2 regions of the Stenotrophomonas sp. YJH_SMC_33 genome follow, and region 2 is predicted to be linked to the other one. Evidence: predicted binding sites of a transcription regulator. Region 2 holds the regulator's gene; the other holds the start of a gene.
The links. Region 2 encodes FliA, which starts transcription of late flagellar genes. Its sites were predicted from a motif close to TAAAGTTTNNCNNNCNNNGGCCGATAA; they were not measured.
Positions count from the first base shown of each region.

Region 1: a site for FliA is predicted at 2,114-2,140, ahead of AC5P9W_RS01345 (methyl-accepting chemotaxis protein). Genes of this name have one in related genera too.

Region 1 covers NZ_JCAFVJ010000001.1:300,590-306,150, forward strand. Annotated here, with positions in the region: gene AC5P9W_RS01345 (methyl-accepting chemotaxis protein) at 1-1,994, opposite strand, end outside; gene AC5P9W_RS01350 (NAD-dependent epimerase/dehydratase family protein) at 2,207-3,100, opposite strand; gene AC5P9W_RS01355 (S41 family peptidase) at 3,199-4,110, opposite strand; gene AC5P9W_RS01360 (MarR family transcriptional regulator) at 4,163-4,636, shown strand; gene AC5P9W_RS01365 (KGG domain-containing protein) at 4,833-5,138, shown strand; gene AC5P9W_RS01370 (VOC family protein) at 5,398-5,561, opposite strand, start outside.
Region 2 covers NZ_JCAFVJ010000018.1:30,433-35,993, forward strand. Annotated here, with positions in the region: gene flhF (flagellar biosynthesis GTPase FlhF) at 1-1,330, shown strand, start outside; gene AC5P9W_RS18845 (MinD/ParA family ATP-binding protein) at 1,317-2,204, shown strand; gene AC5P9W_RS18850 (RNA polymerase sigma factor FliA) at 2,201-2,944, shown strand; gene cheY (chemotaxis response regulator CheY) at 3,002-3,394, shown strand; gene AC5P9W_RS18860 (protein phosphatase CheZ) at 3,394-3,999, shown strand; gene AC5P9W_RS18865 (chemotaxis protein CheA) at 4,002-5,561, shown strand, end outside.

The DNA of each region.
Region 1 (5,561 bases), on a different contig from region 2:
ATCGTCTGCACCACCTGGCTGACCACCTCGCCCCCTTCGCTGGCCACGCCCGCTGCGGAACCGGCCAGCATGTTGGCCTGCAGCGCGTGGTCGGCATTCTGGCGCACGGTGGAGGTCAGTTCCTCCATCGACGCGGCGGTTTCTTCCAGATTGGCGGCCTGCTGTTCGGTGCGGCGCGACAGGTCGCTGTTGCCGGCCGCGATCTCGCCAGCGGCCAGGCGGATGCTGGCCGCCGACTGCTGGATCTGTCCGACGATCTGAGTCAGCTGCTGCACGGTGCTGTTGGCATCGTCGCGCATCACCGCGAACACCCCGTGGAACTCACCCTGCATGCGCGCAGTGAGGTCGCCGGCGGCGATCGCGCGCAGCAGCGTAGACAGTGCAGCCAGGTTGTGGTCGCTGACCTGCATCATTGTGTTCAAGGTCTCCACCATGCGGCGGAAATCATGCTCGAAGCGCAGCGCATCACCGCGCACGGCGAAATCACCGGCAGCGGCGGCGGCGGCCAGCTGCTGGATCTGCTCGTTGATCGCAGCCAGGTTGCCCTTGGTGGTTGCCATCGCGGCGGTGAATGCCGCCTTCTCGCCCGGCAGCGCTTCCATGTCCACGCTGAGGTCGCCCACGGCGTAGCGCTGCATCACCTCGACCAGGCGCTGGGTGACCGCATTGCTGGAGGCCACCAGCTGGTTGCTGTCGGCCACCATGCGGCCGTACTCGCCCGGGAACGCCGCAGCATCCATGCGGTAGCTGAGTTCCCCGGCATCGTGGCGGCGCGCCATTTCGGCCTGCGCAGCCATCACTGACTGCAACTGCCCACGCATGCCCTGCATCGCGTCCAGCAGTCGCCCCACTTCGTCGTTGCTGCGCGCCGGCAGCGTGCTGTCCAGCTTGCCGGCGGCGACATCACCGGCCACGCGCACCGCTTCGGCCAACGGGCGGATCGCCAGGCGGCGCAGCAGTACATGGACACCGGCGCTGAGGCTCAGCGCGGCGATCACGCCGACCAGCAGGGTCAGCCACAGCAGCTGGCGTGCCTCAGCCACGATCACCGCGTGCGGCATCACCACGCCCAGGGCAAAACGCTGCGGCGCATCGCCGACCCGCAGCGGTACATACACCCGCACATTGCCGGCCGCATCCGGAGTGAAGGCCTCGAACGGACGGTCGGCGGCAATGTCGGCCAGCATGCTGCGGGTCTGCGCGTCGCTGCGCGGCTTGCCGATCTCGGCGGCATTGGCCGAGGCCAGCACCACACCCTTCGGCGACAGCAGTTCGACACGACCGGCCCCCATCGGCTTCAGCGTGGCCAGGTGCTTCTGCAACGCCGCCAGCGAGAAGTCCACGGTGAACACGCCCAGGAATCTGCCGTTCTCGATGATCGGCGTGCTCAGGGTGCTCATGAGCACCTTCTGGCCGGCGATGTCATAGGCGTAGGGTTCGCTGACCTTGGGCAGCTTGTCACGGCTGGGCCCCATGTACCAGTCGCCCGATCCGCTGGCGGTCTCGGTGTAATCGGTCATCACCGACTGCTGCGGCTTGCCGTCCTGCCAGGCCCAGTAGCTCATGTAACGGCCGGTGGCATCGTGTGCTTCGGTATTGACGAACTCCGCATCCTTGCCGTCGAAGGCATCGGCCTCCCACATGGTGCTCTTGCCGAGCCATTGCGGATGAGCACGCAGCTGTTCGCCGAGCACCGCCGCCAGGCTGGCGCGGTCGGGCACGTCGCCACGGGCACGCTGGGCCAGCACGCTTTCAACCATGGCATCGTTGCTGGCAAAGGCGGTGCCCAGGTCAGCCGCCACCTGGCGCGCCTCGGCGTTGGCCTCGCTGGTCATGGTCTGGCGCGAGGCGCTGATCAGACTGGCGCTGGCCTGCCGGTAGATCAGGAACGCGGTCAGGCCGAAGCACAGCAGCGCGATCACAGCGGTGCCCAGCATCAGCTTGTGGGCGATGCTGCCCGGGCGTTGGGCAGTGGCGGAGCGGGAAGAAGGCATGGGAGGGTCCGCAAGGCAATTCAGGACGACCGGCGTCACGAGGACACCGCGCAGGCGCGCGATCCGTCGCGCAGGCCACCGGCCGCCGGGCCGCGCCCGGTGCACGAGGCACACCGGGTTTAGCGGCCGGCCGCCATCGAGATTGAGGCCAGCGGCCTGCACATTCCTGAACCTGCTCAGGGTGGGCTCGGTGCCCGCCCCCTGCGACCATCTCATTCGGCGACCCGATCCTTGATCCACTCCGCCCTTGGCAGCACCTCGATGCTGCCGGCGGCGTACTGCTGCAGCACGTCGTCCGGGCCGAAGCGCGGCTGCCAGCCCAGCACGCTGCGCAGGCGGGCACTGTCGTAGACGCGATCGATGCTCAACGGCAGCGGCCAGCCCCGTCGTTCGAACTCGGCCAGCAGCTGTGGCGCGCGGCGTGCCAGCACGCTGCGCGGGTGGGTGGCCAGCTCCAGGCAATCCTCACGCCGGAACGGCGTCGGAGCGCACGCGATGTAACGCGCGAAAGCGGCGCCTTCGTCCAGCAGCAGTGCAGCATGCGCGCTGGCTACATCACGTGCGTCGATACCGCGGTGCAGGCGGAACATCGCCATGCGTTCGGGCGGCTCGGGGAAGCAGCGGGCCATGCGCAGCACGCGCACGCTGAAGGCCGGCGCCGCAGCGGCTTCGGCCAGTGCTTCGGCCTGCAGCTTGGTGCGGTGGTAGATCGTGCGCGGCAACGGCTCGGTGTCTTCATCGATCCAACGGCAGCCACCGGCGACCACGGCGTGGCCGTACAGCGCGGTTGTACTGGTCAGCACGAATCGCCGCGCCCCGGCTTCGCGTGCGGCCTGCAGCAGGTGCGCGGTCGCCTCCACGTTGATCTGGTGGAACACCCCGTCCGGCACCAGGCCGACGTGGGGTGCGTGCAGGGCGGCGGTATGGATCACCGCGTCAACGCCCTGCACCGCCCGTGCGACAGCCTGGTGATCGGTGACATCGGCAATGATGCGGGTGGTGGCGAATGGGCTGCGATCCAGCCCCACCACTTCGTGGGAGGCCGCCAATGCGCCGAAGATCGCGCGCCCGATCCGCCCGGAACTGCCGGTCAGCAGAATCTTCATTGAGTCCATTCACTCGAAGCGCCCGGGAACTACCGGGATGCCTCGATTCTAGGCACGCTGCATGTCGTCTGCGATAGGGCGCAATTGCAATTGTGCGTTCATTCCCGCGAGGCCGATCGGGCCAGCAGCTGCCGCGCGACGAACAGCGGATCGTCACCGCCTGCCGCGTCGGGCGTGACACCGGTGCGTTCCCAGTTGGTTCCGGTATGTAGATTGATCGGCTGCCGATCGGGAATGCTGATCTGATAGCCATCCGGCAGCAGCACAGGATCATCGACCATGTGTGCAGCGCCGCCGCTGCGCGTGCCGACAATGCGTGCACGGCCCAGCGCCTGCAGCGAGTAGGCGACGAACTCGGCAGCCGACGCGGTGCGGCGATCGATCAGCACGACCAGCGGCTTCAGGTAAGTGGGCAGGCTTGCCGGCGGCAGTGGTACCAGCGTGCGCCGCCCGCGCTGGTCCAACTGCTGCACCGCGTCGATCTTCGCGTCCAACAGCGTGCGCACCAGCAGGTCGGCACTGCCGTCATCCCCGCCGCCGTTCTGGCGCAGATCCAGCACCAGGCCATCGGTGTCGGCCAGCAGCTCGAGGGCGGCGGCGAGTTTCGGCCGGGCCAGATCCAGCGGATAGAATGTGCTCAGCCGCAGGTAACCGATGTTGCCCTCCAGCACCCGTACCTCGCGCACGCCAGCGCCATTGCTGCGCGCATCCGCGCGCCATGCCATCAGCCAGTCGTCCTGGCCGGCCGTTGCGTCCACGCGCTCTACATGGAAGTGGCCATCGAACGTGTCCAGGTCCTGGTTCAGGCGTGCGCTGAAAGCCTTCGGATCCGAGCAGCTGTCCACATAGCGCTGCTGGGTGGACCAGCCGCGCACGGCTTCGGCAATGCGTGCGCCTTCGGCCGCATCCAGGTACTGCGCCTCTATCGCCGTGGCCGCTGCCTGCAGCACGGCGTCCTGCGCCGGGCAGGCGGCCGCCAGCAACGCGCCAAGCATCCACGAAACCGTCATGATCGCCTCCGTCGCCTTGATGATATATAAGTGCTTATATATCATTGTCATCATGGATCTCCAACGTGCAACTCTGGGAACGCTGCTGCGTGCCCTGCTCGACCAGCTCGACCAGCTCGACCCGGCGGTCGAGCAGGCCTACCGGGATCTGCAACTGGACTACCGGCCGCGCTACACCCCGGTGCTGCGCACGCTGATGGTGCAGGGCCCCTGCCGCATCAAGGATCTGGCACTGGCCTGCGGGCTCAGCCACTCCGCGCTCAGCCAGACGGTTTCAGCGATGGTGCACGACGGCTGGCTGCACGCTGCGGTGGGCGAGGACAGCCGCGAACGCATCCTGCAGTTGAGCCCGCACGCCCTGCAGGCATTGCCGGCGCTGCAGGCGCAGTGGCAGGCTACGGAGCTAGCGGCCCGCAGTCTCGACGCCGATCTTGGACAGTCGTTGGAACAGGTGCTGCGTGAGGCATTGAAGGTGCTGGAGCAACGACCGTTCGCGCAACGCCTGCGCGACGCCCGCCTGCGCTGATGCAGTGCGTCGGCGACACCCCGCGTGTTCGCCGGTGGTGGTGGTCCTGGCATTCGCCTGAATGGAGGACTCATCAACCACGTGCGCATGCCGGGTGAAGACCACGGCGGGGATGGCGACCTCGGCTTAGCACGCACTGGCCAAGCATTGGCGCTGTCGCCGACCACGGCGCCGCCCATGCAGAAGGATACTTCCCATGACTGAGCAGAATCACCGCTCCAACCGGGGCTTCGCCTCGATGGACCAGGCCAAGCAGCGCGCGATCGCTGCCAAAGGCGGACGTGCGGCGCATGCCTCCGGCAATGCGCATGAGTTCAGCCGCGATGAGGCACGTGCGGCAGGCCGCAAGGGCGGCGAGGCGATCAGCCGTGATCGGCAGCACATGGCCGCGATCGGGCGCGAGGGTGGGCACGCGCGCCACGCCAACGCGCGCCAGCAGCAGCAGCAGCAGCAGCAGCAGATCGAGCATGGTGGAGAGGCTCCGCACCGCCAGCAGAAGTGATCATCACGCGGCCAGGCCGTTTCCCGTCGGCGGTGCCATCCTGCAGCCACAAGCTGGGCCAGGGTACCGGCCGATGCCATCGCCCAGCCGACGCCGACGGCCGTGCCACTGCGGTACCACGTAAGCATCCGCGGCGCGGCGTGCATTGCGCCCGGTTGCGCGATAGGCGCACGCGCGTGTCCTGCCAGCCCCTGTGATGTCGATTGCCACGCAGGGTCGGCCTGTCACGGGGTAGCAGGCGGCGTTGGAACCGTCCTGCTCAGGTGTGCACGAGGATGTTCAACAGCCGCCCGAATGGATCGCGGACAAAGAAGCGGCGCACGCCCCAGGGTTCATCGACCGGCCCATACTCCAGCGCGATGCCGGCCTTACGCATGCGCTCCAGCACCTGCTGCAGGTCGTCCACCTCGATCGACAGGTCCG
Region 2 (5,561 bases):
CACCACCTCGGCGGTGGCCGCCCTCGCCCGCGCCGCGGTCGGCGCCACCGGCCGCACCTTGGACAGCGCCGACGAGATCGTGCCGACCCGCGGCAGCACAGGCTTTGCGGCCACCCTCGCGCGTGCCGCCGTCAACCAACCGGCGCTGCCGGAACAGATCTTCGCGCCGTTCGCCGAGGCCATCGTTGCACCGGCCGCCGCCGTGCCGGCCAACCGCGCCCGCTTCCAGATCGATCCGCCGCACGAGGCGCATCACGAAAGCGTGGCGCCGGCCGTGCAGCCGCCGCCGCTGCCGACCGCTACCGTCGCCGACGCGCAGCCGGCCAGCGCCGCCAGCGAACCGGCGTTGGCCGATGCCATTGTCGAAACCGCGCCGGCCCCCACCCTGGCTCCGGCTCCGGTGCTGACGGTGGTCGCCCAGGACGACGCCGAGATCCGCCAGTTGCGCCAGGAAGTGGCCGGCATGCGCCAGGTGATCGAGCGCGAGATGAACCGCTTCACCGACGAGCGCCTGCGCGGCTGCCCGGTGCGCGCCACCGCGTTGGACCTGATGGACGAATATGGCTTCGATGCCGGCCTGGCCCGCGACGTGGCCATGCAGATCCCGCTGGAGACCGAAGCCCATCGTGGCCGCGGCCTGATGCTGGGGCTGATCTCGCGCAAGCTGCCGATCGCCCCGGTCGACCCGCTGGAAGAAGGCGGCGTGATCGCCCTGGTCGGCCCGACCGGCGCCGGCAAGACCACCACCATCGCCAAGCTGGCCTCGCGATTCGCCGAGAAGCACGCGCCGCGTGACGTCGCCCTGGTCACCACCGATACCGCCCGCATCGGCGCCCGCGAGCAGCTGTACGGCTACGGCCGCCAGCTCGGCATCGCGGTGCACGAGGCCAACAGCGGCACCGACCTGGACCAGCTGCTGGAACGCCTGAAGGACTACAAGCTGGTGCTGATCGACACCGCCGGGCTGGGCCCGCGCGACCGCGCGCTGGCCGCCCAGCTGCAGTGGCTGCGTGCCGCCCGCCAGGTGCGCACCCTGCTGGTGCTGCCGGCCAATACCAGCTTCGGCGACATGGACGAGGTGGTCCGCCGCTTCGGCGCCGCCAACCTGCAGGGTCTGGTGCTGAGCAAGCTGGACGAGACCGGCCGCTTCGGCAACGCCCTGTCTGTGGCCGTGGACCATGCCCTGCCGATCACCTGGGTGACCGATGGCCAGGACGTCCCGGAGGACCTGCACCGGGCCAGTGCAGCCAATCTCGTACTTCGCCTTGAAGATTTGCGCCGAGCGGCCGATATGCCCTGCAACCCGGAGTTGAACCATGCCGTCGCGTGAGTACGCCAAGCTGACCAAGACCTTCCCGCTGTCGGCCACCCGCAGCGAGCCGCTCGGCCCTGTGCGCACCATCGCGGTGACCGGCGGCAAGGGCGGCGTGGGCAAGACCAACGTCTCGGCCAACCTGGCTGTGGCGCTGGCGGGCATGGGCAAGCGCACGCTGCTGCTGGACGCCGACCTGGGCCTGGCCAACATCGACGTGATCCTGGGCTTGAACCCCACCTTTACGCTGGCCGACCTGGTGGCCGGCCGCTGCTCGCTGGACGACGTCATCGTCGAAGGCCCGAACGGCGTGCTGGTGGTCCCGGCCGCTTCCGGCCGCCGGCACATGGCCGAGCTGGCCCCGGCCGAGCATGTCGGCCTGGTCAACGTGTTCTCCGAACTGGAACGCGAGCTGGACATCATGGTGGTCGATACCGCCGCCGGCATCACCGACGGCGTGCTGACCTTCTGCCAGGCCGCGCAGGACACCGTGGTGGTGGTCTGTGACGAACCGGCCTCGATCACCGACGCCTACGCACTGATCAAGGTGCTGTCGCGCGAGCGCGGCGTGGACCGCATCCAGGTGGTGGCCAACATGGTGCGCGATCCCAACGAGGGCCGCGTGCTGTACGAAAAGCTGACCCGCGTGTGCGAGAAGTTCCTCGCCGATGTCTCGCTGAACTACCTGGGCTGCGTGCCGCAGGACGACTGGCTGCGCCTGTCGGTGCAGCGCCAGCAACCGGTGGTGAAGGCCTACCCGTCCAGCCCGGCCGCGCTGGCGATCACCGAGATCGCGCGCCGCACCGCACGCTGGCAGGCGCCGACCGAACCGCGTGGCGGCGTCGAGTTCTTCCTCGAGCGCATTCTCAAGCAGCGCGGGGTGGCCGCATGAAAGGCGCAGCCCAGTACCGGGAGGTCCAGCGCTCGGCGGCCAACGAGGTCATCTCCCAGCACTCGGACCTGGTGCGGCGCATCGCCCACCACCTGGCCGCACGCCTGCCGGCGAGCGTGGAGGTGGACGACCTGATCCAGGCCGGCATGATGGGGCTGATCGAAGCGTCGCGCAGCTACGACGCCGACCAGGGCGCCTCGTTCGAGACCTACGCCTCGATCCGCATCCGCGGTTCGATGATCGACGAGATCCGCCGTGGCGACTGGGTGCCGCGCTCGGTGCATCGCCGCGCACGCGACGCCGCTGCCACCATCCGCCGCCTGGAACAGAGCACCGGCCGTGCCGCCAGCGCCACCGAAGTGGCCGCCGCGATGGAGATGCCGCTGCCCGAATACCTGCGGCTGATGGAAGACGCCGCGCGTGGCCAGGTGCTGAGCCTGGAGTCACGCATCGAGGACCAGGGCGAGCTGGACACCGTCGCCCAGGGCGGCCCGACCCCGCAGCAGGTGCTGGAGCGCGGCGAGTTCGGCCGCGAGCTGGGCAAGGCCATCGGCCACCTGCCCGAGCGCGAACAGCTGGTGCTCTCGCTCTATTACGAGCAGGAACTGAACCTGAAGGAGATCGGCGCGGTGCTCGGCGTGAGCGAGTCGCGGGTCTGCCAGATCCACGGCCAGGCCGTGCTGCGCCTGCGTGGACGATTGAAGATTTTCGAGGCGGCCGACGCCGGCCTGGAAGAGTGAACATGCCCGAGGCGGCTGCCCCCGGCCACCCGGAATGAACAACAAAGGAACTCTGCTTTGAACAAGAACATGCGCATCCTGATCGTCGACGACTTCTCGACCATGCGTCGCATCGTCAAGAACCTGCTGGGCGATCTTGGCTTCACCAATACCGCCGAAGCCGAGGACGGGCATGCCGCGCTGTCGCTGCTGCAGAGCCAGTCCTTCGATTTCGTCGTCACCGACTGGAACATGCCGGTGATGACCGGCATCGAGCTGCTCAAGGCGATCCGCGCCGATGCCAAGCTGAAGACCCTGCCAGTGCTGATGGTCACTGCCGAAGCCAAGCGCGAACAGATCATCGAGGCCGCCCAGAACGGCGTGAACGGCTACATCATCAAGCCCTTCACCGCGCAGACGCTGGAAGAGAAGCTCGGCAAGATCTTCGAACGCCTGGCGGCCAGCGCCTGATGGATACCACGGTCGACAAGAACGCCCTGGCCCTGCGCCTGCAGGAAGCCCTGGACGCACTGGAGTCCGGTGACGAAGCTGCCTGGCGGCAACGCATCGACGGACTGGTCGCGCTGCGCACGCAGCCGATGATGAGCGGCCTGTCGCGGCTGGCCCGCGAGCTGGGACAGGCGCTGGGTGAACTGCCGACCGTGCCCAGCGAGGCCGGTGAGCTGGATGACGCCTGCGCGCGCCTGGACCACGTGGTGGCGATGACCGAACAGGCCACCCACCGCACCCTGGACCTGGCCGAGGAATGCCGCAGCCTGACCGAACAGCTGCGTGCCGAAGGCCTGCAGCCAGGCCAGGACGCGCAGCTCGAGCGCATCCGCCACAACCTGACCGAGATCGCCCTGACCCAGAGCTACCAGGACCTGACCGGGCAGATCATCCGCCGCGTGGTCGGCATTGTCCGCCGCGTCCACGAAGGCTTCGGCGCACTCGGCCTGCCGCCGGAACAGCATCGCACCGACCCGGCACTGGCCGGGCCGGCACTGAAGGGACTGGACCGCCACGCGGTCTCGCAGAACGACGCCGACGACCTGTTGTCGGATCTGGGGCTGTAAGCATGAGCGCGGTATCCGACGACATCACTGCCGATTTCATCATCGAGGCGCAGGAGATCCTGGACCGCCTCGGCGAACAGCTGGTGTCGCTGGAGCAGGCACCGCAGGACAGCGACCAGCTCAATGCGGTGTTCCGCGGCTACCACACGCTCAAGGGCGGCGCCGGCTTCCTCGGCGTCACTGCCATGGTCGAGCTGTGCCACGCCGCTGAGGAGGCGCTGGGCGCGGCGCGCGCCGGCCAGGCCGTGCTGCAGGCCCACCACTTCGACGCGGCCCAGCAATCACTGGATTACCTGCAGTCGATGCTGGACGCCGTGTCGTCCGGCACCGAGCCGGGCTATGCGCCGCCGGACCTGATCGCCCAGTTCGACGTGCACGGGGGTGCCGTGGCTGCGCCCGCCGCCGCCGCAGCACCCGCCGCGGGGGGCAGCGACCTGATCACCGACGACGAATTCGAGGCGCTGCTCGACCAGCTGCACGGTGGCAATGCTCCGACTGCGATCGCGCCGGCAAAAAAAGCCGACGACGGCCTGATCAGCGAGGACGAGTTCGAAGCCCTGCTCGACCAGTTGCACGGTGGCGCCGCACCGGGTGCCAAGCCTGCTGCAGTCCTGGCACCGGCGCCGGCGCCCGCGCCGCGCCCGGTCGCTGCACCGGCACCCGTGGCCAAGCCGGCGGCCAAGCCGCTGGCCGAGGCCGAACACACGGTGCGCGTTGATACCAAACGCCTGGACGCGATCGTCAACCTGATCGGCGAACTGGTGCTGTCGCGCAATCGGCTCAAGACCCTGCGTGCACGCCTGCGCGATGAAGAGCTGGACCGCGCCGTGTCGACGCTGGATATCGCCACCGCGCGCCTGCAATCGGCGGTGATGCGCACCCGCATGCAGCCGGTGGGCAAGGTGTTCTCGCGGTTCCCCAAGGTCGCCCGCGACGTTGCCCGCTCGCTGAAGAAGGAAGTGGACCTGGAGCTGATCGGTGCCGAGACCGAGCTCGACCGCAACCTGGTCGAGGCCCTGGCCGACCCGCTGGTGCACCTGGTCCGCAACGCCATCGACCATGGCGTGGAAATGCCCGACCTGCGCGAAGCACAAGGCAAGCCGCGGATGGGCCATGTACGCCTGTCGGCGCAGCAGGAAGGCGACTACGTCAGCATCGAGGTGCAGGACGATGGCGCCGGCATCGATCCGGAGAAGCTGCGCGCGAAGGCGCGTGAGAAAGGCCTGATCGATCCGGAGGCCGCTGCCCGCCTGAGCAGCGAGGAGTGCCTGCACCTGGTGTTCCTGCCGGGCTTCTCGACCAAGCAGCAGGTCACCGATATCTCCGGCCGTGGCGTCGGCATGGACGTGGTGCAGTCGCGCATCCGCGAACTGAGCGGCCAGATCCAGATCCAGTCGGAACTGGGTCGTGGCAGCCGCTTCCTGATCCGCGTGCCGCTCACCCTGGCGATCCTGCCGACCCTGCTGGTGCAGGCCGGCGAGGACGTCTACGCACTACCCCTGGCACGCGTGATGGAAGTGCTGCACGCGCCGCGCACCTCGCTGGGCTGGTTCGATGGCCGC